DNA from 2 places in the Caballeronia sp. GAWG1-5s-s genome. Region 2 is predicted to be linked to the other one. Evidence: predicted binding sites of a transcription regulator. Region 2 holds the regulator's gene; the other holds the start of a gene.

Region 1 (14,594 bases), on a different contig from region 2:
CAGAAGCGCAAGTCGCTGGCGGCGGAACTGCCGCTGAAGGCCGTTTTGCGCGACCACGGCCGCGCCGTCATCGTGTCGATGCTGCTTACGTGGATGCTCTCGGCCGCCATCGTCGTCGTGATCCTGATGACGCCCACGCTGCTCCAGAAGCAGTTCCACATTGCGCCGGCCACAGTGCTGATCGCGAACTGCGCCGCGACGCTGTGTCTCACGGTCGGCTGCGTGCTCGCGGGCGCGATTGCCGGCCGCATCGGCGCGGGCAAGACGCTTTTCGTCGGCGCGTTCCTGCTGGCGGGCTCGTACTACGCGCTGTTCCAGCAAGTCGCGGTCGATGCCTCGACGCTGTTGCCGTGGTACGCGCTCACGGGCTTCACGGTCGGCGTGATCGGCGCGATTCCGTTCGTAATGGTCAAGTCGTTCCCGCCCGCCGTGCGCTTTTCGGGCATCTCGTTCTCGTACAACGTCGCGTACGCGGTGTTCGGCGGACTTACGCCGATCGTCGTCTCCCTGATGATGAAATCGAGCCCGGCCGCGCCCGCGCTCTACGTCGGCGCGCTGTGCGTCGTCGGCGCGGTGACCGCGCTCTTCATCAAGGAAGCACGCTGAGGCCGCGAGCCGTTTCGTCGTGACGGCAAGACAGTGGCGCACGCCTCGGCGGTGCGCCATTTTAATTTCAGGCGAGGCCGAAACATCCCGCGCGCCACGCGCCTACGATGAGCGGCATGAACTCGAACCTGTCTTCCCGCCAGTTGTGCGTCGTCGCCGCGACGAGTGTCGGCTTCGTCGTCTCGCAGCTCGATGTGTCGATCGTGAACGTCGCGCTCGCGAGCATCGCACATGATCTCGGCGCGAGCGTCGCGAGCCTGCAATGGACCGTGGACGCCTACGCGCTCGCATTCGCCGCGCTGATGCTTCTGGCCGGCTCGCTCGGCGACCGGTTCGGCGCGCGGCGGCTGTTCGTCTGCGGCCTCGCGATCTTCGCGTTCGCTTCGCTCGCCTGCGCTTTTTCCCGCGATGCCGCGCAGCTGATCGCCGCCCGCGCGATTCAGGGCGTCGGCGCGGCGGCGATGCTGCCGAATTCGCTCGCGCTGCTGAACGCCGCGTGTGGCCACGATCGGCGCGTGCGGGCGCGCGCGGTCGGCTTATGGACGGCGGCGGGCGCGGTGTCCATCGCGGCAGGGCCGATCGTCGGCGGAGCGCTGATCGCGGCGTTCGGCTGGCGCAGCATCTTCTGGGTCAATCTGCCGATCTGCGCGGCGGGCGTCGCGGCGACGCTCGCATGGGTGGACGAGACGCCGTCGCACGGGCGCGGCGACGGCATCGACGTGAGTGGCCAGGCGCTCGCCATCGTGGCGCTCACGGCGCTGGTCGGCGCGGTGATCGAAGCGAGGCCGCTCGGGCTGTCGCATCCGCTCGTGACCGGCGCATTCGCGATCGCGGTGACGGCGACGGCCGCGTTCATCGCAGTCGAGAGAAGAAGCCCCGCGCCGATGCTCCCGCTCGCGCTCTTTAGCGAGCGCACGTTCAGCGCTGCGGTGCTGTTCGGCATCGCCGTGAACTTCACCTACTATGGAAGCGTGTTCGTGCTGAGTCTGTATTTGCAACGCGTGCTCGGCCATTCGCCGTTGCAGACCGGCCTCGCGTTTTTGCCGCTCACGGGCGGTTTCCTGTTGTCGAATCTCGCGAGCGGTCCGGTGGTGGCGCGCTTCGGCTCGCGCGGCCCGATGATCGCCGGCGCATTGCTCGACGCGGTGGGTTTCGCGTCGCTCCCATTCGTCGATGCCCATACGCCGACGGTTGCTCTGCTGCTCCCGTTCCTGCTGATTCCGTCCGGCATGGGCGTGGCGGTTCCCGCGATGACCACGGCGCTCCTCGGCACCGTCGGCCAGCGAAGCGCGGGAACGGCGTCGGCCGTGCTGAACACCGCGCGGCAGGCTGCCGGCGCAATGGGCGTGGCCGCGTTCGGCGCGTTAGCGGGCCACGCGGGAGGCGCGGCGGCATCGGCGCAAATCGTCGATGCGGTGCGCTGGTCGGCGGCTGCATCGGTGGCGATGCTGGCGTGCGCGGCGGTCATCGCGCGTGGCGTGCGCGGCGGCACGGCGGCCGACGGCAATGAAGCCGCGAACCGACCGCGACGCGCGGTGAAATAGCGCGTGGGCATCGGCGGGAACACAGGTTGCGAACCGGCTCAAGTCACTTCAAGGAGAACCCGCATCATGTCCAGCCAGCCACACGCCCCGGAAGAAACCGTCGAACCGGACCCGGACAAGTTGCTCGATCCGGATGCGGCGCCGAATCCCGACGATCCCGACATGCCGGACGGTCCCGATTCCGCGATGCCGCTCGTCCCGGCCGATCCGAAGAACGGCGAGCCGCGCATGTAGCGGCCCGTTCATGTCCGCATGACGAATGCCCGCGCACCCTTCCGGGCTGCGCCGGCATCGGTCGGATAAAAACACCTAGAGGCTTGTCGTCTGAACCTCGCCGGTTTCCAGCGCGCGTTCGATCAACGCGTCCTGCTGCGCCTTGCGCACGGCGTCCGCGACGAACGTATCCGGCGCTTCCACTTCTGCCCTGATCGTGCCGATGATGCCATCGGCCTGGACGATGACGAGCGATTCCGCCGAGTCCGCCCGGCTGATGATGACGCGCTGCGGTCCGCCGCCTTCCGCGATGCTCGCGCAAAACTGCATGCGCTCGCCGCCGATCACGTGTTCGAATGTCTGAATCATGGCTGCCTTCTGCGTTGGTTGGACAAAAGCTGACGCAGGCACCGGCGCGCACTTGGCAGCGCGCGCCGCTCCCCTCCTGTTGATTGATTCGCGCGGCGGCAGCAGGTTCCACATCACCCGTCAGCGACGCTCGCCGTGCGCCCGATGGAGTATGCGCGCGGTGGCGTCGTCTGCGGGGAAAAAGGCTTCGATTGCGAGCTCGGAGAGCGTGATATCGACCGGCGTGCCAAACACCGTCGTCGTGCTGATGAGCGACAGCAGGCCGAACTCCGTGCGCAAGCGCAGCGGCACGACGACAGAATCGGTTGCGCCGCGTTCGGCGCGTCCCGCGTGCGGCGGCGCAGGATACGCTTCGAGTTCGTCGAGCAGCGCGGCGAGCGTCGGGTCGCCTGACACGTCGATCTGCCGACGCAGCCTCGCGAGCAGATGCGCGCGCCACTCGTGCCAGTTCTCGATGACGCTCGCGAGCCCGCGCGGATGCAGCGAGAGGCGCAGCACGTTGACCGGCGGCGCAAGCAAGGACGCATCCGCCGACGCGACGAGCGGTTGCAGCGCGGCGTTGGCGGCAATCATCGTCCAGTGACGATCCACCGCGAGCGCGGGATACGGCTCGTGGCCTTTCAACACGAGTTCGACCGCACGTCGCGCGGGTTCGAGATCCGGGTCCGCGAGTGGCCGCTCCTTGTACAGCGGCGCATAGCCCGCTGCGAGAAAGAGCGCGTTGCGCTCGCGCAAAGGCACGTCGAGTTGCTCGGCGAGCCGGATCAACATGTCGCGGCTCGGCACGGAGCGTCCGGATTCGATAAAGCTCAAGTGGCGCGTCGAAACGTCCGCTATACAAGCAAGCTCGAGCTGACTCATGCGCCTGCGTTGACGCCATTCGCGCAGCAACATGCCGACCGTGGCAGGCGTGACGCCCGGCGCGCGCGGCTTCGCTTCTGTGAGTGTCGTGTCCATGCGCCGATGTTAGACGAAGCGCATGGCAGCAATCCATTACCTTGCGCGTAAAGCACGCGCGTAAGTTTTACCTTGGGCGAGGCCGCGTCGAAATGTTTGCGGGCACCACCCTAAATGTCGGCGTGTACTGCGCCGTTAAAAAGCCCAGCATCATCCAGACAATGCATTGCGAGCCGTGCGTGTTTCGCTGACGAGCGCGCACGGCTCGCAACGCCCGGACATTTGCGGAGAAATCATGTTTGTCGTTATCGGATGGGTAGTCGTCATCGGCTCCGTCATCGGGAGCTTCATGGGGGTCGGCGGTCACCTCGCGGCCCTCGTTCAGCCTTTTGAATTGCTGTGTATCTTCGGCGCGGCCATCGGGGCTTTCGTCGTATCGAACCCCACGTCCACGCTCAAGAAAACCTTGCAGGCGCTGCCCAAGGTATTCAAAGGCGGCGGGTATAGCAAAGAGAAATACCTGTCGCTCATCGCGTTGCTGTACGAACTGCTGCAAAAGGCCCGCAAGGAAGGAATGATGGCGCTCGAAGCAGACGTCGACGCGCCCGAGTCCAGCCCCGTCTTCCAGAAATACGAACACGTGATGGCGGATCATCACCTGCTCGACTTCATCGTCGATTACCTGCGCATGATGTCGGCGGGCAACGTGAACGCGCTCGAATTGCAGGACCTGATGGACGAGGAACTGGAGACGCATCACACGGAAAGCGCGGTGGCCGCGAACGCCATTCAGAAGATGGCCGATGGCTTGCCTGCATTCGGCATCGTGGCCGCGGTAATGGGCGTGGTGCATACGATGGGCTCGGTGGGCGCTGCGCCCGCCGTGCTCGGCGAGATGATCGCGGGCGCGCTCGTCGGCACGTTCCTCGGCATCTTGCTCGCATACGGCTTCATCGGCCCGCTCGCCGACCTGCTCAACGCGAAGGGCGCGGCAGAAGCCAAGCCGTTCCAGTGCGTGAAGTCCGTGCTGCTCGCGTCGATGAACGGCTACGCGCCGACGGTCGCTGTCGAGTTCGGCCGCAAGGTGCTCTTCACGGCGGACCGTCCGAGCTTCAAGGAACTGGACGACGCCGTGCGCGCCACCAAGACGCCGAAGTCGGCCTGACCCGCTGCTGCGTAGACACAAGGAGCATCGTTCATGGCTGAAAGACCGTCACGCGACCCGTTGCAATCCGTGCTCGCGCCCACTGTCGTCGTGCGTCGCAAGAAGAAGGGCGGCGGCCACGGCGGCCATCACGGCGGCGCGTGGAAGATCGCCTACGCGGACTTCGTGACTGCAATGATGGCGTTCTTCCTCTTGATGTGGCTGCTCGGCTCCACGTCGAAGTACGACAAGGAAGGCATCGAGCAATACTTCAATACGCCGCTCTCGGCGCTGTTCGGCAGCGAAGGCGGCGCCTCCGCGCATACGAGCGTCGTCAACGGCGGCGGCAAGGACCTGTCCAGCTCGCGTCCCGGCGAAGCCAACAAGAGCCAGACGCAGCCGGTGCCGCCTTCCATCGCGCGCGCGGCAGTCGCTGTCGACGACATGCAGCGCCTGCAACAACTGAAGCAAAAGCTGACCGCGCTGATCGAGAACACGCCCGCATTGCGCGCGTTCAAGGATCAGATCCGCATTGCGATCACGAGCGAAGGCTTGCGCATTGAGATTGTCGATTCACTCAAGCGGCCGATGTTCGCATCGGGCAGCTCGAAGCTCGAAAGCTATGTGACGACGATTCTGTCGAACATCGGCGCATCGCTCAACGACGTCGACAATCGCGTGTCGATTGCAGGCCATACGGATGCCGTGCCCTACTCCGGCAATCAGAAAGGCTATTCGAACTGGGAACTGTCGAGCGAGCGCGCGAACGCGGCGCGGCGCGCGCTGGTCGCCGGTGGCATGAACGAAGGCAAGGTACTGCAAGTGCGCGGTCTCGCAGACGCCCTGCCGCTCAACAAGGACGTCATCGACGAGCCGACGAACCGGCGTATCAGCATTCTCGTGCTGAACAAGGCGGCTGAACTCGCGTTCTTCCGCGATGGCGGACGCACGACGGTCGATCAGGCACTGCCTGCCGACGCTGCGATTCCCGCTGCCGTCGCGGCGAAATCGAATACGCCGGTCGCGGTCGTCAAGTAAGCCGTGAGTGGTTCGCGTAAGTCTCGCGCTTATGCGAACCACTCTGTCGCGGTCTGCACGACGAGCCAGATGTTCGCGGCGCTGATCACGACGAAAAGCAGCCACGCGATCACCTTCGTATGCGACGCGTTCGCGAAGCTGCCCATGAGCGCGCGATCGCTCGTCATGCGAATCAGCGGATACAGCGCGAACGGCAATTGCAGACTCAGCACGACCTGGCTCGCGACGAGCAGCTTGCCGACCGCGCCGTTGCCGAGCATATAGACACCGATCAGCGCAGGCACGAGCGCGAGCGCCCGCGTGATGAAGCGCCGCTGATAACACGGAATCTTCAGGCGCAGAAAGCCTTCCATGATGACCTGCCCCGCAATGGTCCCCGTGAAGGTGGAGCTCTGACCCGAAGCGAAGAGCGTCACCGCGAACAGAATAGCCGCAAGCCCGCTGCCGACGATGGGCGCGAGCAGCTTGTATGCGTCCTCGATCTCGGTCACTTGCGTGTGACCTGTCGCATGAAACGCGGAAGCCGCGAGAATCAGGATCGCAGCGTTGATCAGGAGCGCAAGCATCAATGACGCGATGGTGTCGAGCCGCGAAAGCCTGATCGATGAAGCAAGATCCTTCGGCTCGCGAGTGACCACGCGTGTCTGCACGATGGACGAATGCAGATACAGGTTATGCGGCATCACGGTCGCGCCCAGAATGCCGATGGCGAGATAAAGCGGCTCGCGCTCGGACAGCACGTTGAACGACGGCACGAGTCCCGCCGCGACGGACGGCCAGTGCGGTTTGACGAGCGCCAGCTCCACGATGTATCCCACGCCGATGGTCGCGATGAGCCCGAGCATGATCGCTTCGAGGTCGCGGAAGTTCTTGCCCTTCAGCCCCAGCACGATCAGCGTGTCGAATGCCGTGAGAATCACGCCCCACATCAGCGAACAGCCGAAGAGCAGATGAAACGCGAGCGCGCCGCCGAGCACTTCGGCGAGATCGCACGCGATGATCGACAACTCCGCGAGCATCCATTGCGCATTGGCGACAGGCTTCGCGTAACGCTCGCGCGACAACTGCGCGAGATCGCGGCCGGTGACGATGCCGAGGCGCATCGACAGGCATTGCAGCACCATCGCCGCGATGCTCGACAACACGACGACGAACAGCAGGCTATAGCCATAGCGCGAGCCTGCTTCGATGTCGGTTGCCCAATTGCCCGGGTCCATGTAGCCGATCGAGATGAGCAGCCCCGGCCCCGCGAATTGCAGCAGCTTCTTCCAGAGCGGCGTGCCCGGCGCAACGATGACGGAGCCTTTGACTTCTGACGGGCAGAACGGAGCGGTAGCGGTAGTCGGCAGCTTGAACGGCAATTGATCGTATCCGGTTGGATGAAAAAAGGCGCGGCGTCGAGCGCTTCGCCGGATGGGCGGGCCTCGCGCGCAGGCGAGTCTATCACTGGCCGCGCCGTCTTTCAGGCAGCCGACACGCACGCGCCGCTGACTGAAACGTCATGTGCGCGCCAGCATCTCGTCACGGTACGACAAATAGAATTCAGCCGTGGCGAAAGCGCTCTTCTCTGCTTTCGCTCCTCTTTCCCGACCGCATGCCGCGATCGCCAATCACCCGTAACAGGAGTTCGCCATGAAACTCGTCATGCGTATCGTCGCCGCCGCGCTCATTGCCTCGCCCGTCGCCGCGATGGCCCAGCAAGGCCTCACGCGCGATCAGGTCAAGCAGGACCTTCAGCAACTGGAGCAGGCCGGCTATCGGCCGGCGGCACGCGAGGCGTTCTATCCCAACGACATCGAGGCGGCCGAAGCGCGCGTGCATGAAGGCACGGCGTATGGCGCATCGCCGGAAGGCACGTCGGCCTCGGGCGGTGCTTTGTCGAATACGCCTTCGCAGCAGATGCCGCAATAGTCCGCGCATTCGTTCACTGCATTCCCTCGCAGCGTTCGATAAAACCGCCGCAAACAGGCGAATTCTTGCTAACGCTCGTATTTACAATGGACCGGTCCACGGCGGCTCTGCCGTGGACGCGCATTGGATTTGCGTCCGTCCATCATCTGCATGAGGAGTTCGCCATGAAGCCAGTCACGCGCATTGCCATCGTTGTGTTCGCACTCTCGCCGCTTGCCGCCGCCGCGCAGTCGAACGGTTTGACGCGGCAGCAGGTCCACGACGACCTGATTCGAGCCGAGCGGGCCGGCTACTTTCCGGGCGTCGACGATCAACGATATCCCGGCAGCTTCCTTGACCGACGCGAGGGCATCTATACCGGCGCAAGCGTGTATCGCTCCGCGACTCCGCAATCCTCATCCAACGACACCAACGTTAACGTGAACTGATGCCGTCATGGAGCGACCGCCTCGCGCGGTTGCTCCGCGATTCATAAACGTCCGAACGTTCGCGCGTAATCGATCGAATATGACGGCAGCGCCATTTTCGCGTCATTATCTCGTTGGTGCCCGCGCACTACCATAGCGGCACCGAACGTAAGGCGCCCGCCTCTTCGTGGAACGCCGCGCGCTGACAAGCGCGATTCCGGCGCCCTTCCCCGCACTCTCCTAACGACTCAATGTGGATCGTCAACGTTGCGCTGAAGCGCCCCTATACGTTCATCGTCATGGCCATCATGATCGTGCTGGCCACGCCGTTCGTCCTGTTGACGACGCCGGTAGACGTGCTGCCAGAGATCGACATTCCCGTGGTCAGCATCATCTGGACGTACACGGGCTTGTCCTCGCAGGACATCGCCAATCGCATCACGTCCGTCAACGAGCGCAGTCTCACGACGACGGTCAATAACATCGAGCACATCGAGTCGCAATCGCTTCCGGGCATCGCCATCATCAAGCTTTTCCTGCAGCCGACCGCCAACATTCAGACGGCGATTGCGCAGACGGTCGCCGTCGAGCAGGCGCAGCTCAAGCAGATGCCGCCGGGCGCGACGCCGCCGCTCGTCATCAGTTATTCGGCGTCGAGTATTCCGGTGATTCAGCTCGGCCTGTCGAGTCCGAAGCAGTCGGAGCAGGAACTGAACGACACCGCGCTCAACTTTCTGCGTCCGCAACTGGTGACCATTCCGGGCGCGGCCGTGCCGTATCCGTATGGCGGCAAGACGCGCCTGATTTCCGTGGACCTGAACACGCGCGCGCTTCTTGCCAAGGGTCTCACGCCGATAGACGTGGTGAGCGCCGTCAACGCGCAGAACCTGATTCTTCCGACCGGGACCGCGAAGATCGGCTCGAAGGAATACACGATCAACATGAACGGCTCGCCGACGACGGTTGCGGGCCTGAACGACATCCCGGTGCGCACGGTCAACGGCGCCACCACGTACTTGCGCGAAGTGGCGCACGTGCGCGACGGCTCCTCGCCGCAGACGAATATCGTGCGACAGGACGGCCGGCGCGGCGTGCTCATCTCCGTGTTGAAGAACGGCAATGCGTCGACGCTCGCCATCGTCAATACGTTGCACAGCCTCTTGCCGCAAGCGCGAGCGGCGCTGCCGCAAGATCTCAAGATCACGGCACTGTTCGACCAGTCCGTCTTCGTCAAGGCCGCCGTTGAAGGCGTGGTACGCGAAGCGCTGATTGCCGCCGCATTGACCGCCGCCATGATCCTGCTGTTTCTCGGAAACTGGCGCAGCACGTGCATCATCGCCGTCTCGATTCCGTTGTCGATTCTTTCTTCGCTGCTCGCATTGCATGCGCTCGGGCAGACCATCAACATCATGACGCTCGGCGGCCTGGCGCTTGCTGTCGGCATTCTGGTCGACGACGCGACGGTGACGATCGAGAACATCGAGCGCCATCTGCACATGGGCACGGACCTGCACGAAGCGATTCTCGAAGGCGCGGGCGAAATCGCCGTGCCTGCGCTCGTTTCCACGCTATGCATCTGCATCGTGTTCGTGCCGATGTTCTTCCTGACCGGCGTGGCCCGCTACCTGTTCGTGCCGCTCGCGGAAGCCGTCGTCTTCGCGATGCTCGCGTCGTATGTCCTGTCGCGCACGCTCGTGCCGACGCTCGCCATGCTTTTGATGGGCCACGCGCACGCAGCGGATGCGAAGGCCAAACCAAATCTTTTCATGCGGCTGCATCGCCGGTTCGATCATGGCTTCGAACGCATGCGCGCTGCTTACATCGTCATTCTGAGCAGCCTGCTCGTGCGGCGACGCGTCTTCGGCTCGCTATTTCTGGGGTTCTGTCTGTTGTCGGCAGGACTGGTATTCGTGCTCGGCGAAGACTTCTTCCCGAGCGTGGACGCCGGCGATATCCGCATGCACATGCGCGCCCCGACCGGCACGCGCATCGAGGAAACGGCGCGTCTTGCGGACGAAGTGGAGAAGGTCGTGCGCAAAGTCGTGCCGCAGGACGAACTCGCCACCATTCTCGACAACCTCGGCCTGCCGTATAGCGGCATCAACTTGTCATATAGCAACGCGGGCACGATCGGCACGCTGGATGGCGAGATACAGGTCGCGCTCAAGCCCGATCATGCGCCGACTCAAACCTACATCGACCAGTTGCGTTCCCTGCTGCCGCGCCTTTTTCCCGGCGTCGAATTCTTCTTTCAGCCAGCGGATATCGTCACGCAAATCCTGAACTTCGGTCTCCCCGCGGCCATCGACGTGCAGATTCAAGGGCAAAACCAGCAAGGCAATTTTCAGGTCGCTAGCAACCTGATGAAGCAGATACGCATGATCCCCGGCAACGTGGACACGCATATCCAGCAGAAGCTCGACCAACCCACGCTCAATCTCGTGATGGACCGCACGCGCTTGCAGCAGCTCAATCTGTCTGCGAGCAATGTCGCGCAAAACGTGCTGATTTCGCTGTCGGGCAGTTCGCAGACGTCGCCGGGCTTCTGGTTCAATCCGCGCAATGGCGTCGAATACAACATGGCAGTGCAGACGCCGCAGTATCAGATATCGTCGGTCGATGAACTGATGCGCACGCCCGTCTCCGCGCCCGGCACGGGGCCGACGCAATTGCTCGGCAACCTCGTGCGTTTGTCCCCGCAGAGTCAGTTCGCGGTCGTGTCGCACTACAACATCCGCCCTGTCATCGACATCTTCGTGAGCGTGGAAGGACGCGATCTCGGCAGCGTCGCGCGTCGCGTGAACGAGCTCGTCGATCAGGCGCGCGGCACGCTGCCACGCGGAAGCCAGATCGCCGTGCGCGGACAGGTGGAGACCATGCGCACATCGTTCTTCGGTCTGGGCGTCGGCGTCGCGATGGCGATCGTGCTCGTGTATCTGCTGATCGTCGTGAACTTTCAGTCATGGATCGATCCGCTCATCATCGTGAGCGCATTGCCTGCCGCGCTTGCAGGCATCATCTGGATGCTCTTTCTCACGGGCACGCATCTGTCCGTTCCGGCGCTGACCGGCGCAATCATGACGATGGGCGTCGCCACCGCCAACAGCATCCTGATGGTGTCCTTCGCAAGGCAACGCCTCGCGGCCGGCGCGCCGCCGCTCACGGCCGCGCTCGAAGCCGGCGCGAGCCGCATTCGCCCCGTGTTGATGACCGCCTTCGCGATGATCATCGGCATGATTCCGATGGCGCTCGGCCTCGGCGAAGGCGCGGAGCAGAACGCGCCGCTCGGCCGCGCGGTGATCGGCGGCCTGCTTTTCGCAACGGTATCGACGCTCTTCTTCGTGCCGCTCGTGTTCGCCGGCATTCACGCGCGGCTCGCACGCCGCGCGCGGCGCAAAGACGAAGCGCAGCATCACGATCAACACTGAACCGCATCACGCCCGAAGCCGAACATGACTGAAAAGAACCACGCATCGCTGGCCATTCCCGCTCGGGATCCCGACGAAGGCCCGGCGTTGCCGCCGCGCAATCTCGAATGGAAGCGCGCGAAGATTGCAATCGTGATCGTGCTCGCGCTGCTGGCGATAGGCGCCGCGCGCACGGTCGTGAGCGACCTCATGCATAACCGTTCGGTCGCCACGCGCACGCAGCAGAACGCGCAGCAATACGTCAACGTGGCGTCGCCGACACAGACGGACGGCAGCGGCGAGACCACGCTGCCGGGCACGTTGCGCGGCTTCGTCGAGTCGCCGATCTACGCGCGCGCAACCGGTTATCTGCTGCACTGGTACGTCGATATCGGCGCGCGCGTGAAACAGGGACAATTGCTCGCCGATCTCGACACGCCCGAGATCGATCAGGAACTCGCGCAGGCCGTCGCGCAACGCGACCAGACCGCATCGAGCCTTGGGCTCGCGAAGACATCGCTCGAACGGTGGAAGCAACTACGCCAACGCGATGCCGTTTCCCAGCAGGAACTCGATGAACGCCAGAGCACCTATAACCAGGATGTCGCGAACTTCGCCGCCGCCGATGCCAACGTGAAGCGCCTGCGCCAGCTCGAATCGTTCAAGCGTATCGTGGCGCCGTTCGCTGGCGTCGTCACGCAGCGCAATGTGGATGTCGGCGATCTCATCGATGCAGGCAGTGGCGCAAGCCGCGCGCTCTTCGCGCTCGCGCAGTCCGATCCGTTGCGCGTGTATGTGCAACTGCCGCAGGCCTACGCGCAAAACGTGTCGGTCGGGCAGCAGGTGGTCGTCACGCAAGCCGAGCTGCCGGGACAACAGTTCCACGGCAAGATCACGCACATCTCCGGCGCGATCGACGTGCCCACGCGTTCGCTGCAAATCGAAGTGACCCTGCCCAATGCCGATGGACGTCTGCGCCCCGGTGCGTATGTGCAGGTCGCGGTGCCGTCCGTCGCGCATGCGCGTCTGATCGTTCCCGGTAATGCGTTGCTATTTCGCTCGGAAGGTCCGCGCCTGGCCGTCGTCGATTCGAGCGGACATGTGCATCTCCACAAGATCGTGATCGCGCAGGACCTCGGGCAGACGCTGGAAATCGAGAGCGGCATCGAAGCGAACGACAAGATCATCATCAACCCGAGCGACTCGGTGGCGGACGGCGATCATGTCGTGATCGCACCGCAACAAGGCCAGCCGCACGAGCAGCAGCAACAACCGCAGCAACCCGAGCAGCAGGCGAGCGACAAGAAGGCCGCATCATGAGACGCATCGCCTCTATCGCGTTGCTGTCGATGCTCGCGGCCTGCACGGTCGGACCCGACTATCAGCGCCCGCTTGCCGAGACGCCGCCGACATGGAAGACGGACTCGTACTGGCGCGTGGGCGAGCCTTCGCACGCGCCGCTCGCTCTCGACTGGTGGCGCGGCTTCGATGACGACATTCTCGACGGACTCGAAACGCAGGCGCTCGCGCAGAACCAGACGCTCGCCGCCGCGAGCGCGCATTACGAGCAGGCTCGCGCTACACTCGCGCAGACGTCATCGCTCGCGCTGCCCGAAGTAGATCTTGGCGCACAGGCGGCACGCACGCGCACCTCGCGCAATCGCCCGGTGAACAGCTACAGCACGCCGAGCATGTCCACCGTGCAGAACGATCTCAAGCTCGCGCCCACGGTCGATTATGACCTCGATCTGTTCGGCCGCATTCGCCGCGAAGTGGAAAGCGCGCAGGCATCGGAAGACCAGACGCGCGATGACCTTGCCAACGCGCGCCTCGTCTTGACTACCGATCTCGCGAGCGCTTACTTCTCGATGCGCGAACTCGATGCTGAGATCGACGTGCTCAATCGCTCGGTGCAGTTGCAGGAGAAGGCGCTCGACTATGTGAACACGCAGCACAGTCTCGGCGCGGTATCCGGCCTCGATGTGTTGCAACAGCAATCGCAGCTCGATTCGACGCGTGTGCAAGCGCAACTGCTGCTCAATCAGCGCGCGCAATACGAGCATGCAATCGCCGCGCTGGTCGGCACGCCCGCGCCGCAATTCTCGATTGCCGCGAGAGTCGATGAACGCCCGATTCCGCCGATACCGCTCGGCGTGCCGAGCGACGTGCTGCAACGCAGACCCGACGTCGCGTCTGCGGAACGCGCGATGGCCGCCGCCAACGCGCAGATCGGGGTCGCGAAAGCCGCGTTCTTTCCGAGCCTCACGTTGCACGGCTCCATCGGCTGGGAAAGCACCGCGCTCACGAGCCTGATCTCCGCGCCGAGTCTCTTGTGGACCATCGGCACGATGGCGAGCCAGGTCGTGTTCGATGGCGGCCGTCGCTCGGCGGCGGTCGCATTCGCGAGCGAGGGGTATCGCGCAACCGAAGCGAATTACCGTCAGACCGTGTTGAACGCGTTCCAGCAAGTACAGGATGGCATCGTCGGGCTCTCGGTGCTGGATGGCGCAGCGAAACAGTCGCATGCCGCCGTGATGGATGCGCAGCGTCTGCTCTCGCTCGCGAATGACCGCTATTCCGGCGGCCTCGTCGCCTATCTCGATGTCATCACGGCGCAGCAGCAGCTGCTTACGAGCGAGCGGCAGGACGTGCAGATTCGCGGCCAGCAGCATACGGTATCGGTCGCGCTCGTGAAGGCATTGGGCGGCGGATGGGATGTGAGCGAGCCGGCGCAGACGCAAGATGTCGCCGACGCGCGTGCCAAGTGAATACCGCCGCGACACAATAAGCACACACTGAACACACAGGTGCAGGCATGAAAGTCCTGATAGTGGAAGACGAACACAAGGTGGTCGATTACCTGCGTTCCGGCCTGACCGAGCAAGGATGGGTCGTCGATGTCGCGATGGATGGCGAAGAAGGCACGCATCTCGCCGTCGAATACGACTACGACGTGATCGTGCTCGACGTGATGCTGCCGCGGCGCGATGGCTTCGCCGTGCTGAAGGCGCTGCGCATGCAGAAGTCGACGCCGGTCATCATGCTCACCGCGCGCGAT
Region 2 (14,594 bases):
CGCCAGCGCCGCAGCCCGGGCAATGCCGGCCTGACCAAGCGCCTGTTCGCGGCCGGTTTCTCCGCGCAACTCGTGCGCATGGTCGTGGACAACATGCCCGAGATGGAAAGCGCCGAGCACGCGATGGAATGGGTGCAGCAGGTGCTCGAATCGAACCTGCCGGTGATGGCGAGCGAAGACGCGCTGATGGAACGCGGCGGCGTGTTCGCGCTGATGGGCCCGACGGGCGTCGGCAAGACCACGACCACGGCCAAGCTCGCCGCGCGCTGCGTGATGCGCTTCGGCGCGAGCAAGGTCGCGCTGCTCACGACAGACAGCTACCGCATCGGCGCGCACGAGCAACTGCGCATCTTCGGCAAGATTCTGGGCGTCTCGGTCCACGCGGTGAAAGACGCCGCCGACCTGCAACTCGCGCTCTCGGAACTGCGCAACAAGCACATCGTGCTGATCGACACCATCGGCATGAGCCAGCGCGATCGCATGGTGTCCGACCAGATTTCGATGCTCTGCGGCGCGGGTCATCCGGTGCAGCGCCTGTTGCTGCTCAACGCGACGAGCCACGGCGACACGCTCAACGAAGTGGTGCAGGCGTACAAGAGCGCGGCCGACCAGCCGCCGCTCGCGGGCTGCATCCTGACCAAGCTCGACGAAGCGACGAATCTCGGCGGCGTGCTCGATACCGTGATCCGCTACAAGCTGCCGGTGCATTACGTCTCGACCGGGCAGAAGGTGCCGGAGAACCTGTACGTCGCGACCAAGCGTTTTCTGATCAAGAGCGCGTTCTGCATTCCGCGCGAAGGCTCGCCCTTCGTGCCGCAGGACGACGAGGTGCCGGCACTGCTCTCCGCATTGTCCGCGCGCGCCACCACCGAACTGCATGAGGTCCGCTTTGGATAAGTTCGTGCTCGATCAGGCCGAAGGTCTGAGAAGGCTGCTCACGCGAGGCGGTTCGCGCGTGGTGGCGGTGGCGGGCGGGCCGGCGGGTATCGGCTGCACGTCGGCGGTCGTGAATCTGGGCGCGGCGCTGTCCGTGCATGGCAAGGACGTGCTCGTGATCGACGAGCGGGCGAACGCGGCATCGGCTGCGCGCCTCGCCGGTACGTCAGGCGCTGGGGCGCTCGCCGCGGTGATGTCGGGCCGCGAGGCGCTTCACGACGCGGTGACGCGCACGCCGTTCGGCTTCTCGCTGCTCGCCGCGCCACGCGACGAACGCATCAGCCACGACGCCGCGCAGTGCCGCGCGCTGCTCGACGGTCAGGCGGACATCGTTCTGATCGACGCGCAGCTCGACCGATACGGCGCGCTCTCGTCGCTCGCGGCGCAGGCGCATGACTTTCTCATCGTGACGCGGGTGGCCGCGTCCGCGATCACCGAGGCGTACGCGTGCATCAAGCGTCTGCACTACGCCCATGCGATCGGCCAGTTCCGCGTGCTCGTCAATCACGTGCAGAACCCGGCCGACGCGGCGGTCGCGTTCGACAACCTGTCGGGCGTCGCGAGCCGGTATCTGGCCGTGTCGCTCGTGCAGGCAGGGTATGTGTCCGAGGATGCGCGCGTCACTCGGGCGAAGGAGCTCTCGCGCTGCGTGGTGGAAGCGTTCCCGGCGACAGCCGCGGCGCGCGACTACCGGCAAATCGCGGCGGAGCTTCTGCATTGGCCGATGCGTCCCGCGCCGTCAGGGAGCGAGACGCAGGTCCGGAATGACGCGCGGTTTTCGGTTGGCGAGGCTGACAAGGGCGGACGGGAGACGGGGCGCATGGCGTCGATGTTCTCCAGTCATGCATTGACCAGTACGGCGTCGATGTGATCAAGATTAAGGTGACTCAGATGTACAACGCCCAAGGCAAACTCTCACAGTCGGACGTCCTGACTAAATATGCGCCGCTCGTTCGTCGGCTCGGACTTCAGCTCGTCGCCAAGATGCCGGCGAGCGTCGATCTCGACGACCTGATTCAGGCCGGCATGATCGGCCTTCTGGATGCGGCGAGCCGCTACAAGGAAGATCAGGGCGCGCAGTTCGAAACCTACGCGAGCCAGCGCATTCGCGGCGCCATGCTCGACGAGTTGCGTGCGAACGACTGGCTGCCGCGCAGCATGCGCAAGACGTCGCGCGAAGTCGAATCGGCGGTGCACAAGGTCGAGCAGAACCTCGGCCGCGCCGCGAGCGAAGTGGAAATCGCCGAGCACATGAAGATGCCGCTCGACGAATATCAGTCGATGCTGCAGGACCTGCACGGCAGCCAGCTGATCTACTACGAAGACTTCGACCGCTCCGCCGACGACGAGCCGTTCCTCGACCGCTATTGCGTCGATCGTTCGGACCCGCTGTCCGCGCTGCTCGACGACAGCCTGCGCGGCGCGTTGATCGAAGCCATCGACAAGCTGCCGGAACGCGAGAAGCTGCTGATGAGCCTCTACTACGAACGCGGCCTGAACCTGCGCGAAATCGGCGCGGTCATGGAAGTGAGCGAATCGCGCGTGTGCCAGCTGCACAGCCAGGCGGTCGCCCGCTTGCGCGCCAAGCTGCGCGAGCAGTCGTGGACGAGCGTGGAGGCTTAATGCGCTAGCCGGCTTCGAAGTCTCGCGCTTCGGCGAACACCGTTTTGCCGATGCCGAGACTTTTCGCGCGATACATCGCGCGGTCGGCGGCGCGCAGCACGGCGTGGATGTCGGCGTGGCGCGCGTCGGCGGCGCTCGACAGCATGCACGCACCGATGCTCGCCGAGACCGAAACCGGCCGGCCGTCCACCGACGTGATCGACGCGAGCGCCGCGTGAATGCCCTCGGTGATCGCGAGGACGGCCGTGCGGCTCTGCGCCTGAAGCGCGAGCACCACGAACTCGTCGCCGCCCAGGCGCGCCACGGTGTCGCTATTGGACATGCGGCGGGCGAGCACGTTGGCGAACTGCTGCAATAGCAGGTCGCCGACCGCGTGGCCGTAGGTATCGTTGACTTCCTTGAAGCCGTCGAGGTCGATCAGGAGCAGAACGGTGTCCTGCGAGGCGTCGGACATCGTGCGATTGACGATGTGTTCCAGCGCATACCGGTTCGCGAGACCCGTGAGCGGATCGGTCGATGCCTGACGCGCGAGATCGCGATTGGCGTTGCCGAGACGATCGACGAGCACGGTCAGATACACCGATGCCGCCAGCACGCTCAACGCGAGCCCGAGCGCGGCGGATAAGTTCGCGTTCCACCACGGCTGCCAGAGCGCGAGCGCGCCGATGACTACCATCGCGGTGGCGCAGGAGACGGCGAGCGTGCGCTTGCCGTAGCGGCAGCCCGAGCCGATCAGAAACCAGAAGACCACCCACAAGAGCGGCAACGCGGTTTCCCCGCCTGCCGCGAGCGCGGCGCCGACGAGCGCCTGATCGGCGATGGTCGTGACGACGAGCCGCTTCTTCGATGGCGACGCCATGCGGCTGACGATGAGCAGCGTGACCGCGCCGTAGAACACATAGAGTCCGACGATTTGCGCGACCAGCGACGCATCGTGCGAAGGGGCGAGCAACGCGTAGCAGGCGTAGGCCAGCAGGACCGCGGCGCCCAGCACGACGCGCAGCGTGGCTTGTTCGCGTTCGGGATGCCGAAGCGCCGCCCATGCGAACGCATGAGACCAGCGTGGCGGGTGGTGGGCCTGCTGCATGTGAACCCCTGGATTTTGTTTTTGTTCGGTCGACGCGGTCAGAATGGGCGCGGTCGGCCGTAGGGTTAACGGCAAAGCGTTGCGTTGCTTGAGTTTCGTGGGGATGACGTCGAAGCGACTGATGTGCGACTTGGCGCGCCCGGCTGGGATCGAACCAGCAACCCCTTGTCTTCTCGTATACCGTTATCGAGCAGGTCATGGCACGGCCTTCGTGTACGCCGAGTATTGGTCAATCAGCATGGCCAGTAAAGCTGGTGCCTGTTTTGGCAAAGCAGACAAAGTAGGTCAAGTTCGCACGGACGCGTCAGAGTTGCTTGGAACCCACGCGAAAGCCAGCGCCGTCGAGCCTATGCGAAACCACGCGTGTGAGGCATGAACGGACGGCCAACGAGCCTCGTTACGCGACGCGAACGCAAGGAAGAAACGACGAGCGAATCGGGCGAAGGATTGAGCTTCGATCCGGAGCTGATCAAGCAACCGGTGCCCGGAACGCTTGACCGCGCGGATGAAAGAGCAACTGCCCGCGAGCGCGCGCTTGGGCGGCGAGCAGACGCACTTTCTCGGCTACGGAAAGGCGAAACCAAGCCGGTGGGCAGCACGATCACTGCAACCGCACCGGCCACAAGCGCGTCACGACTGACGACGGTTTCTCTACAGCGAATTTCCGCGACCGAGCAGAGGCCTTCCATCCGGTGCTCATTGCCAACGGCGAGCCACGCTTTAGCGGCTTCGACGACAAGATCATCGCCATGTACGCGCACGAAGTCCGTAGATGCTTCGATGCCGTGCGTCAGCACGGTGACCGGCGGAGTGATCGACGATGTGCGCGAATGGCCACAGCGACCGCGCGAGCCGATCTATCGAGTGCGTTTTGCTCGACTCGCTGCGGGCCAAGATCCGCGACGAAGACGCGGTCCTCAACAGGGCGATCTACATGGCGCTGGGCGTGCGCCGCGGCGGCACGCGTGACGTGCCGAGGCTCTGGGTCGAGCAGACCGAGGGCGCGAAGTTCTGGCCATGCGTGGTCAATGACCTGGAGCCGCGCGGTGTGCAGAACGTACTGAATGTTTCACGACGTCTTCGCGCCCGGCCGGCGGGCAGCCGGGCACGCGCTGGCTAACCCGCCACAGCTTCGGTGGGCGCGACGTGCGCCGCCCACATGCCATGCAACGCGTCTTCCAGATGCTTCGCGAAGCGGGGAGCGTCGCACAGCGGCGAAGCGACGAGTTGCGCGCGCAGGCCGCTGCGAAGCGCTTGCAGTTGCGACGCATCGGCGGCGAACTGCGTGGCTTTGGCGACATAGTCGTCTTCGCTCTGTGCGATCCAGTCGGGAAAGCCGGCAGCATGCAGCATGCTTTCGCAGATATGCGACAGAAACCGCTCGCCGCGCAGGCACAGGACGGGCACGCCCATGAACAGGCCTTCCGCCGTCGTCGTGCGGCCGGGATACGAGAACGGGCTCAACCCGATGTCCACCCGACGATACGCGGCCAGATACTCGGCACGCGGCGAACGGTCTTCCAGGATCAGGCGCGATGCATCGACGTCGTGTGCGGCAAAGCGCGCGACGATCGACTGGCGAACGTGATCCAGATCGAGATTCTGCGCCTTGATGAACAGACGCGAATGCGCGACGGCATGCAACACGCGTGACCACAACATCACCGTCTGATCCGAAATCTTGGCGAGCTTGCCGAAATAGCCGAACGTCACATGTCCGTTGTCGAGCATCGGCAGGTTGCCTACGTCCAGCTGCTCGGCAGGCGGCGTGAAGCACAAGTAGCTGTCGGGCATCCGCCACGCGCGCTCGGTGAAGTGGTGTGCCTCGCTCTCCGGCATCACGTGACGGTCGCCGAGCATGTAGTCGATCGCGCGCACACCCGTGCTTGCGAAGTAACCGGGCCAGCTGACCTGCACGGGCGCGGGCTTGCGCGCAAACACGGGCAGGCGGTTGAACTGCGTATGGCCCGATGCATCGATCAGCACGTCGATGCGATCGTCGCGGATGCGCGCGGCGGCGGCATCGTCCGTCATGCCGGCGAGGCTCGTCCACGTCGCAAAGTGCGGCCGGATGCGCAGCGTCAGCGCATCTTCGACATCGCGCGTCGCATACGCGTGCAACTCCACGCGCGCTGCGTCGACATGATTCGCCACGCTTTCGAGCAAATAACCGACGGCGTGCTGATTCAGGTCGCCGGACACAATGCCGACGCGCAATGCTCGGCGTGTCGCGGGCGTCGCTTCGACGAGCCAGTCACGGTACGGCGTAACGCCCTGCGTGATGGCTTCATCGAAAGCTTTGGCTTCCTCCAGGTACGCGGCGGGCGTCACACCGCTGTAGTAATTCGACGCGAACAACCGGTTGCTGCGCGGCGCCGGCAACTCGGGGCGTAACGCAATGGCCGTGCTGTACGCCTCGATGGCAGCATCGAGTTCGTCGAGTTGCATCATCGTCGTGGCAAGGTTGTTATAGGCTTGCGCGTGATCAGGCTTCAGCGACACGACCTTGACGAAAGAATCGACAGCGCCGGTCAGGTCGTGCATCGCGCGCTGTGCAATCCCGAGGTTGTAATACGCGTCGATATAGTCGGGCTGCTGCGCGATCGCCTGGCGGAAGCACTCGACGGCAGCAGCAGGCCGGTTGTCCGCCTGCATGACGTTGCCGAGGTTGTAATAAAACGCGGCCGCCGGTCGAACCGCGATGGCGGCCATGATCAACTCGGACGCTGTCGCGTATTGGCCGAAGGCGTGAGCAACGAGGCCCAGCAGATGCAGTGCTTCGGGGTGGTTCGGATCTGTCGCCAGGATCTCGCGATACAGCGTCTCGGCTTCGTCGAGCCGATCGGCCTGATGACATTCGACGGCGCGCGCGAGCAGCGCCTCGACAGCGGGATTCGTCGTCGCCGGCTTCTCGGCGGCGGCCACATTGGCTTCCGGCGTCCGCAGACGAGCCGCCGCGCGCGCGTGCATTCTTTCGTTCGCCATTGCCGCGTCGGCGCGAAAACGCGGGGACGCATAGAGTCCCGCAGTCGGCTGTTTGACCAGCTCGTCGAGGTTGGCGCGCAATGGCTGCAATTCGACCATGCCGAGCGTGTCGATGCCATGCGTGTACAAGCGAGTCAGTTGCGCTTTTGCGCGCATCAACGCTTCCGCGGACATCTGACCCGCCGCCGCCTCGCCGCGCACCATCACTTCCCATTCGTAGTAGCCCGCAACGAGAATTGGACTCGCGACACCCGAATTCTGCGTACCGTGCCGGCGGAAACAGCTCAGATAGCCGCCCAGCAGCACGAGCGGACCCTGTTCTGCGAGGTTCAGATACATGCTGACGTCGTTGAGGAACGTAATGTCCCAGCCGCGGTACAACATGACCGTCGACATGTCGACGGCATCGCGCACCATCATGATGTTGCTAGGCTCGCCGATGAAGTTGTTCGCCAGCGCGACCATGTGCTCGACGAGTACCGGACGTTCGACCAATGCAACCTGGCCAGCCGGAACAAGGGGCGGCGGCGTGTGCAGGACGTTGTCGTCGGCGTCGATCAAGACGCGCTCATGAACGGCGATGGCCGAGCCGGGATGCTGGCGCAGCGCGTCGACCAATGCTTCCACGGAGCGCGGCATGAGCAGGTCGTCGTCGTAAAGCCACTTGATGTACTCGCCGCGCGCCTGTTCGAACAGCAGAAACGAATTGCGACGCGCGTCCCCGCTGGCATGATGGAAATAGCGAATGCGCGGATCGTCGAAGCTCTCGACGATGGGGCGCAAGCGACCGTCCACCGTGTCGTCGCCGACCAGGATTTCGATGTCCACGAAGCTCTGTGCCTGCGCGCTCGCGATTGCCTTCGCAAGGTAGTCCGGCTTGAACGCGGGAATGAGGATGCTGACGGTGGTCATGGAAAAACGGGTCCTGTTCGAGAAAGAGGGCGCACATCGGCAGCCTGAAGTTGCATGGCCGCGCCCGGGCATTTATGGCACGACGGCTTGCATACAGAATAGCGAGCGGTCGCTCGACGCGATCCACGGAACAGCGAGGCGTTTCCATCCCTATTCGCAACTGATGTCGCGCCTGACGTCGCGCTGGATCGCGCTTACGCTTCCTCGCGCGCCCGCGCGAGCGAACCATTCCTCGAAATAGCAGCGTTTGGCCCGCTTGATCAATCGATCGGATTGCCATGGCCGAGGCTATTCTCGTTTCATTGGACGTGCGCCTGTTGCGCATTCCGCTCATTCGCGACTGCCATGCAAACACTCGTTCCGGTCACCCAGCCCTACCTGCCTCCCCTCGAGGAGTTTCTTCCGTATCTGCAAAAGATCTGGGACAGCAAGCAGGTGACCAATGGCGGCCCCTTCCACACGCAGCTCGAAGCGGCGCTTTGCGAATACCTCGGTGTCGAGTATCTGTCGCTGTTCTCGAACGGCACGCTCGCGCTGATCACCGCGTTGCAGGCGATGAAAGTGACGGGCGAAGTCATCACGACGCCGTTCAGCTTTGTCGCGACGACGCACGCGTTGCACTGGAACGGCATCAAGCCCGTCTTCGCCGACATCGACCCCGTGACGATGAACCTCGATCCGCGCAAGATCGAGGCGGCCATTACGCCGCAAACCACGGCTATCCTGCCCGTTCACGTCTACGGCAACCCGTGCGACGTCGAAGAGATCGAACGGATCGCTGACACGTATGGCCTGCGCGTGCTCTACGACGCGGCTCATGCGTTCGGCGTGCGCCGGTCGGGCGAGTCCGTGCTGAAGTTCGGCGACATGTCGGTGCTCAGTTTTCATGGCACGAAGATCTTCAACACGTTCGAAGGCGGCGCGATCATCTGCCACGACGCCAAGACAAAGCGCCACATCGACCATCTGAAGAACTTCGGTTTCGCCGATGAAGTCACGGTCGTGAAACCCGGCATCAACGCGAAAATGAACGAACTCCAGGCGGCCTTCGGCCTCTTGCAGTTGCAGCACATGGACAGGATCGCTGTTGCGCGCGCGCGGATTGCGGCGCGCTACGAGGCGGCGCTCTCAGGCGTGAAGGGACTGCTGCTGCCTGTCGCGCCCATCGACAGTACGCGCAACCATTCGTACTTCCCGGTCCGCGTGACGGCAGACTTCCCCATCACGCGCGACGCGCTTTACGATGCGCTGCGCGCGGAAGACATCCTCGCCCGGCGGTATTTCTATCCCCTCATCAGCGAGTTTCCTAGCTACCGTGGCCTGCCGTCGGCGGGGCCGGCGAATTTGCCCGTGGCGACGGCTGTCTCCCGCGAAGTGCTGTGCCTGCCTATCTTCCCGGCACTCGACAGCGACACGCAGGACAAGATCATCGAACTGGTGCTGACGGCAGCGACGGTGCGTGATCGCGCCAGCGAACTGGCGCACGCGTAAGCGGCCATGGCGTTAGCGCGCTGCCGTTGCATTGGGTCCGTGCGCCATTTATCAAGGTATCTTCTATGTCAAATGTGCTGTCCATGCCCGACGTCTACCTGAATTCCATCGTCGTCGTTCAGGGCGAGCGGATCGAGCAAAACGACGCTTCGACGTTGGGCATTGCCGATGCGAATTACGAGCGCATCGTGCGAAAAACAGGCGTGCACAGCCGGCCTGTCGCAGGTCCCGATCAATATACGAGCGACCTCGCATTCGCGGCCGCGCAACAGTTGCTCGCAGCGAGCCCTGCAACAGGCGTCAGCGCGTTGATCGTCTGTACGCAAACGCCGGATCATCTGATTCCGGGCGTATCCTCGCGCATTCACGGTAGGGCGAAGCTGGCAAACGATTGCCTCGTCATGGACATCAACCAGGGCTGCTCCGGCTTCGTGCTGGGAACACAGACGGTCGTCGCGCTGCAGCGCTCGTTCGCGACAGAGAAAAGCGCGATCCTCATCAACGCTGATACCTACTCGCGCTTGCTTCGACGCGACGACATCACGACACGCGTGTTATTCGGCGATGCCGCGACGGCGTGCGAATTCTCGACGCGTCCCCAAGGATTGCGCTTCCTTTACTGCCGCAGCTTTGCAGACGGCTCGGGATACGATGCGTTCGTCGCTCACGGGTCCGCGATTCGACCGAGCGAGCAGGCGCCCGGCATTTACATGGATGGCACCGCGATTTTCAATTTCGCGCTGCGCGAAGTCCCGAAAGCGGTCGAAACGGCGTTGAGCGATACCGGGTTGAGCATCGGTCAGATCAGGAAGTTCGTTTTCCATCAGGCAAACGACTTCGTGACATCGCAGTTGGCCAAGAAGCTTCGGCTGAGCGACGAGCAGGTTCCGAACAACTGCGCGTATATGGGCAATACTGTCTCGGCCTCCGTGCCTATTCTGCTCGCGGAACAGATGGCATTGCTGGAGCCCGGCGATATCGTGATGACGGTCGGCTTCGGCGTCGGATTGTCCTGGGGCGTCGCGCTATTCGAGTATGCAGGCAATTCTCCGGCGTAATGGCAAACCGGCGTCAACCGAGTGACGCCAAAAAAGCAAAAAGGCACGACTGCGTAAGTCGTGCCTTTTTGCTTTGGGAAAGCGTACGCCTTCCAGTTCAGCTTACGTCCTCAAGCATGACTGGGCAGCACGCGCACTGGATTCTCGAATTGCGGCGAGATGAAGGTCTTGGGAGCGATCTTGCCCGCATACTGCCGCGGGATGTTCAGGTATGAATGCGCGCCGATCACAGACGCCCGTGCAAGACTGCTGTTCGCGCAGATGGTGACGAAGTCGCCTATGATCGCCCGTTCACGGACCGAGACATTGGCTTCGAGCGTCACATAGTCGCCGACCGTGACTTCTTCCGTCACCACGACATTGGGACGCAGCACGCAGTGATGGCCGATTCTGCTGCCAGCACCGACGAAAGCGCCCGTGTGAATGATCGTGTTGTCGCCAATGACCGCGTCCGAAGCAATCTGCGCACGCGGCGAAACAAGCGAGACAGCGCGATAGCCGAGCGCGGCTGTCGCCTCGTGCAGCGCGCGTCTCACATCGTTTATATAGAACTCGTTGGCCGCGATGGCGATGTCCCATTCCTCTGGCGAGAAGCGTTGAAGTTCGCTCAGATCGAAGACGTAGTAGTCCTTCGACGGAATGTGCAGCATCGCCACATCGCGTTGCGAATGGGCCTGCAATGCAAGCGCGTGGACGTCGCGCAGAGAATCGTCGGGACCCGCGATCAGCAGAGACTTCATGGCGTACCTTCTTCATTCAGATGTTGCATGTACCACGTCCCCACCGCCGCGAGCGGCGCCTCGTGGTCGCCCAGAACGTTGATGGGCGATCCCGACTTCAGCGACTTCTGCAGCGCGTTGAGCAGAACCACGTCTTCATCGACGACCCGTTTTTCCGCATGATGGATGCCCCACAGCAGATGCGGTTGCGGCGGCGTGCCGTCTTTGAAACGTGCCGTGAAGACCCACGAGTGGTACTCGAACTTGTCCGGTGCGACGGGCACATACTGCTGCAAGTAAAAGTGCTCGCCGTGGATTGAGCCGAAGTTCACGTTCGGAAACAGCACGCAGTGGAGCACCGCCCCCGGATCTGCCGCCCGCTCGAACAAGCCGGAATACCAGTGAGGCGCATAACGCAAGCTGCACCGCCTGAGCTGCGAAAGATCGGCGAGCTCGACGGGACGCGCCGGTATTTCGCCCGAGTAGAATTCGACGTCCGCAAGAGGACGCCCTTTTCCGAACAATGGAGAGGTGGTCGTCGACGCGCCATGCTGCGAACCGTCGCTGGCATAGTCGAACAGCGGTGCGAAGGTGTCCTTATGCACGAACGAAACGTGATTCCAGTCGAGAACGTTCTCGAAGTTCAGCTTCCAGTTGTAATCGACGTTGAAGGTCGTGTACGACACTTCGGGCGCGAAGTATGCCGAGATCGCCTCAAGCACACGCAGCATGTCGCTTGAATATTGTTCGGTGATGGGTATCGGTTCCGCGCTCAGATTGACGAACACGAAGTTGCCGACCACCTCGAGCGCGAACGTCTGCAAACGCAGTTCGCTTCGTTGACTCTTGCAGATCTGGTAGAGCTTGTCGTTCGGGATGCCGCGCAGGCTTCCATCGCCGTTATAGGACCAGCTGTGATACGGGCAGATCAGCTTGCGTTTGCCGCAGTCGGCCTGCTGAATGGGCATGCCACGGTGGGCGCAGGCGTTGCGATAAGCGCGCAGCTCCCCGTCGACCCTCTGTACGAGCACGGGCACGCCGCCTAGGTTACGCGTGATGAAGCTGTTCTCGTCTTGCAGTTGCTGCGTGAGACCGACGAGCAGCCAAAGTTCGCCGAAGACTTTTTTCTGCTCACGATCGAACCACGCTTGGTCCGTATAGCAGGCAGGTGGCAGGACAGGTTCAATCATGGCGAATGTTCATCACTGGAGTGAGTTCGATGCAACGACGCGCGCTTGCCAGTGCCCCGCGACTTTCGCGGAACCTTGCGCGACGCGCGTGCCGATGCCGCCGCGGAGCATCGGCCGCGGCGTGAAAACGTTCAGATCGTCCGTGCGGGGTTGCCGAAAACGGTCACGCCCGGCGGTACGTCCCTGACAACGACGGAGCCGATGCCGATCGTCGCCCCGGCCCCGATGGTGACGCCCTTCGCAATCGTCGAGCGCGGATTGACGGTCACGCCATCGCCGATGTTCACGCCGCCCGCGATGAACGTCATTGCACCGATCATGCAATGCTCGCCCACCGTGACGTCGTGTCCAACGATCGTGTAGGTGTCGATATAGGTGAACGCACCGATCGCGCAGTCCGTCGAAATGACTGCGCCTGGCGTCACGAAGGTGCCTTCGCCGATCCGCACGCGCGCTGCTACGGACGCGCCGTTCTTGAAGCTGAAGAACGCCGCGCCTTGCGCCTGCAACGGCGCCACGAGCTTCCTGCGCCAAACGGGGTCACCGACGGCCGGAATGAACAAATCGCCTTCCCGAACCTTGTAGTCGAGCGGATTGCCGACGACAGCGCAATCCAGGCCTTCGGGTATAGCGACGTCCGCGCGCGTGTCGAGGAATCCGCCGAGCTCGATTTCGTCGCGCAGCGAGGCGTCTTTCGACAGCACGTCGTACACGATGCGGCCCAAACCGCCGCCGCCGATAATCAATAGCCTTGTACGCATGGCTGAATTACCCGACCGTGTGCCCGCCGTCCATCACGAGCGTGGTGCCCGTGATCCATCGGCTTGCGCTGGAAAGAAAAAAGATCGCGGCATACGCAACGTCATCCGGCACTCCCAACCCTAGTGGATAGCGGGCGGCCGTTTCGTCGATGCTGTCCGTCGTGCGCCGCGCTGCCTGCAGCATGGGCGTCTCGACTAAGCCCGGCGCGAGACAGTTGACGCGAATCGCTCGCTTGGCAACTTCCATCGACAACACGCGCGCCATGCTTTCTAGCGCGCCCTTGCTGCCGCCATAAGCGCCGACGCCCGCCACGCCGATATGCGCCGATATCGATGAGATAAACACGATCGAGCCACCGCGGTTCACCGCGTTGCGGACAAGAAGCTGCTGCGTCAGCAAGATCGGGCCCAGTGCGTTGATGCGGAACTGGTCTTCGATGTGGCTACGCGATGCAAGCCTCAACGGCGCGAGCGCAGCGACGCCCGCGCTGTGCACGATGCCGTCGAACTTGCCGACGTCTTGCGCCAACTGTTTGATGCTGTCGTCGTTGCCCAGGTCGCACGTGAAATAGCCGTGACCTTCGCCGCCCAGTTCGTCGATGAGGCTACGCAAGCGCGCGTCGTCGCGTCCGGTCGCGATCACCGTCGCGCCAGACTGCGCGCAGCGCACGGCGATCTCCCGCCCGATGCCGGACGAAGCGCCCGTCACGAGTATGCGTTTGCCGTCGAGTGAGAATGCGTCTTGCACGGTCATGCCTCTATCAGCGCCGGGAACGTGGCCGATTCGATGTCGACGATCGCGCCGCCCCATGACAGCCCGATGCCGAATCCGCACAGCAGCAGCCGATGCTTTGCGTCGTCGAGCGTGGTGTGAAGCCGCGCGGTCATGGTCACGGGCAGCGATGCGCCGCTCGTGTTGCCGAAGTCATGCAGCGTCGACGGCACTTTCTCCGAGGCGAGGCCGAGCTTCTTGCGGATCGTCTCGTTGATCATGCGGTTCGCCTGGTGGAAGACGAAGTAATCGATCTGCTCCTTCTCCGTTTTCGCGTAGTTCAGCAGCGTGTCGACTGCAGGCGGCACGCGCTGCGTCGAGAAGCTGAGGACAGCCGTCCCGTCGAGGATCAGATCCATCGGCGACCGCAAGAAGCCGTTTTCATCCCGATGCTGAAGCGTGTGTTGCGTTGTGACCGGCTCGCGATGGCCGCCGACGGGCAGCATGATCGCCTTGTGTCCGCTGCCATCGCTGTTCAGGTTGAAGAACATCGGCGCGGCGTTCGCATCGAACTCCAGCGCGGTCGCGGTGCCGGCGTCGGAAAAGATTGGATCCTTGATTGAACCGGCGCGGTCGCCGACCAGCAGCAGTCCCTTCTTGATCGCACCCGACGCAATCATGCTGCCGAGCAGATGAATGCCGAACGGATAGCCGGAGCAACCCAGGTTCACATCGAAAGCGATGGTCGTGTGCGGCAGGCCGAGACGGTCCTGCAGAATGATGGACGTGGCGGGAATGATGTAGTCAGGCGACTGCGTGACGACGATCAGTGCGTCGATCTCATCGCGTGACCATTCGAGGTCCGCCAGCAACTTTTCCGCAGCGACGAATGCGAGGTCCGAGAAACATTGCCACTCGGGGCACAGACGGCGTTGCCGGATGCCGATATTGCGCACCAGCCTCTCGCGCTCCGAGCGGATCTGCGGCGGCGCGTCTTCGATGTTGTCAACGACGCGCTTGGGCACGCAGGTCGCCATGCCTGCGAAGCGCACGTTGTGCAGAGTGGAAAGGCCCATGGTGTGTGTTATCCGAGCAGCTTGTGCAGGTCGGCGAGCGTCAC

What was found. The regulator FliA, encoded in region 2, starts transcription of late flagellar genes. The targets are predictions, from matches to a motif close to CTAAAGTTTNNNNNNNNNNNGCCGNTA.
Region 1: motA (flagellar motor stator protein MotA) is a predicted target of FliA. The motif match lies at 3,801-3,827, and genes of this name have one in related genera.

What each region holds. Positions count from the first base shown of each region.
Region 1 is NZ_JALQDC010000022.1:364,419-379,012, reverse strand. It holds gene NCR34_RS16025 (MFS transporter) at 1-606, shown strand, start outside; gene NCR34_RS16020 (MFS transporter) at 714-2,150, shown strand; gene NCR34_RS16015 (hypothetical protein) at 2,217-2,384, shown strand; gene NCR34_RS16010 (hypothetical protein) at 2,460-2,732, opposite strand; gene NCR34_RS16005 (helix-turn-helix domain-containing protein) at 2,853-3,689, opposite strand; gene motA (flagellar motor stator protein MotA) at 3,925-4,794, shown strand; gene motB (flagellar motor protein MotB) at 4,828-5,811, shown strand; gene NCR34_RS15990 (Nramp family divalent metal transporter) at 5,841-7,172, opposite strand; gene NCR34_RS15985 (DUF4148 domain-containing protein) at 7,444-7,722, shown strand; gene NCR34_RS15980 (DUF4148 domain-containing protein) at 7,887-8,150, shown strand; gene NCR34_RS15975 (efflux RND transporter permease subunit) at 8,381-11,557, shown strand; gene NCR34_RS15970 (efflux RND transporter periplasmic adaptor subunit) at 11,582-12,856, shown strand; gene NCR34_RS15965 (efflux transporter outer membrane subunit) at 12,853-14,304, shown strand; gene NCR34_RS15960 (heavy metal response regulator transcription factor) at 14,352-14,594, shown strand, end outside.
Region 2 is NZ_JALQDC010000001.1:30,045-44,638, reverse strand. It holds gene flhF (flagellar biosynthesis GTPase FlhF) at 1-897, shown strand, start outside; gene NCR34_RS00210 (MinD/ParA family ATP-binding protein) at 890-1,807, shown strand; gene NCR34_RS00205 (RNA polymerase sigma factor FliA) at 1,828-2,559, shown strand; gene NCR34_RS00200 (GGDEF domain-containing protein) at 2,564-3,646, opposite strand; partial or broken gene NCR34_RS00195 (transposase) at 4,019-4,709, shown strand; gene NCR34_RS00190 (O-linked N-acetylglucosamine transferase, SPINDLY family protein) at 4,763-6,616, opposite strand; partial or broken gene NCR34_RS00185 (glycosyltransferase family 2 protein) at 7,217-7,543, opposite strand; gene NCR34_RS00180 (DegT/DnrJ/EryC1/StrS family aminotransferase) at 7,889-9,034, shown strand; gene NCR34_RS00175 (3-oxoacyl-ACP synthase III family protein) at 9,100-10,092, shown strand; gene NCR34_RS00170 (LbetaH domain-containing protein) at 10,203-10,832, opposite strand; gene NCR34_RS00165 (aromatic ring-hydroxylating oxygenase subunit alpha) at 10,829-12,001, opposite strand; gene NCR34_RS00160 (acetyltransferase) at 12,133-12,762, opposite strand; gene NCR34_RS00155 (SDR family NAD(P)-dependent oxidoreductase) at 12,770-13,516, opposite strand; gene NCR34_RS00150 (ketoacyl-ACP synthase III) at 13,513-14,550, opposite strand; gene NCR34_RS00145 (acyl carrier protein) at 14,559-14,594, opposite strand, start outside.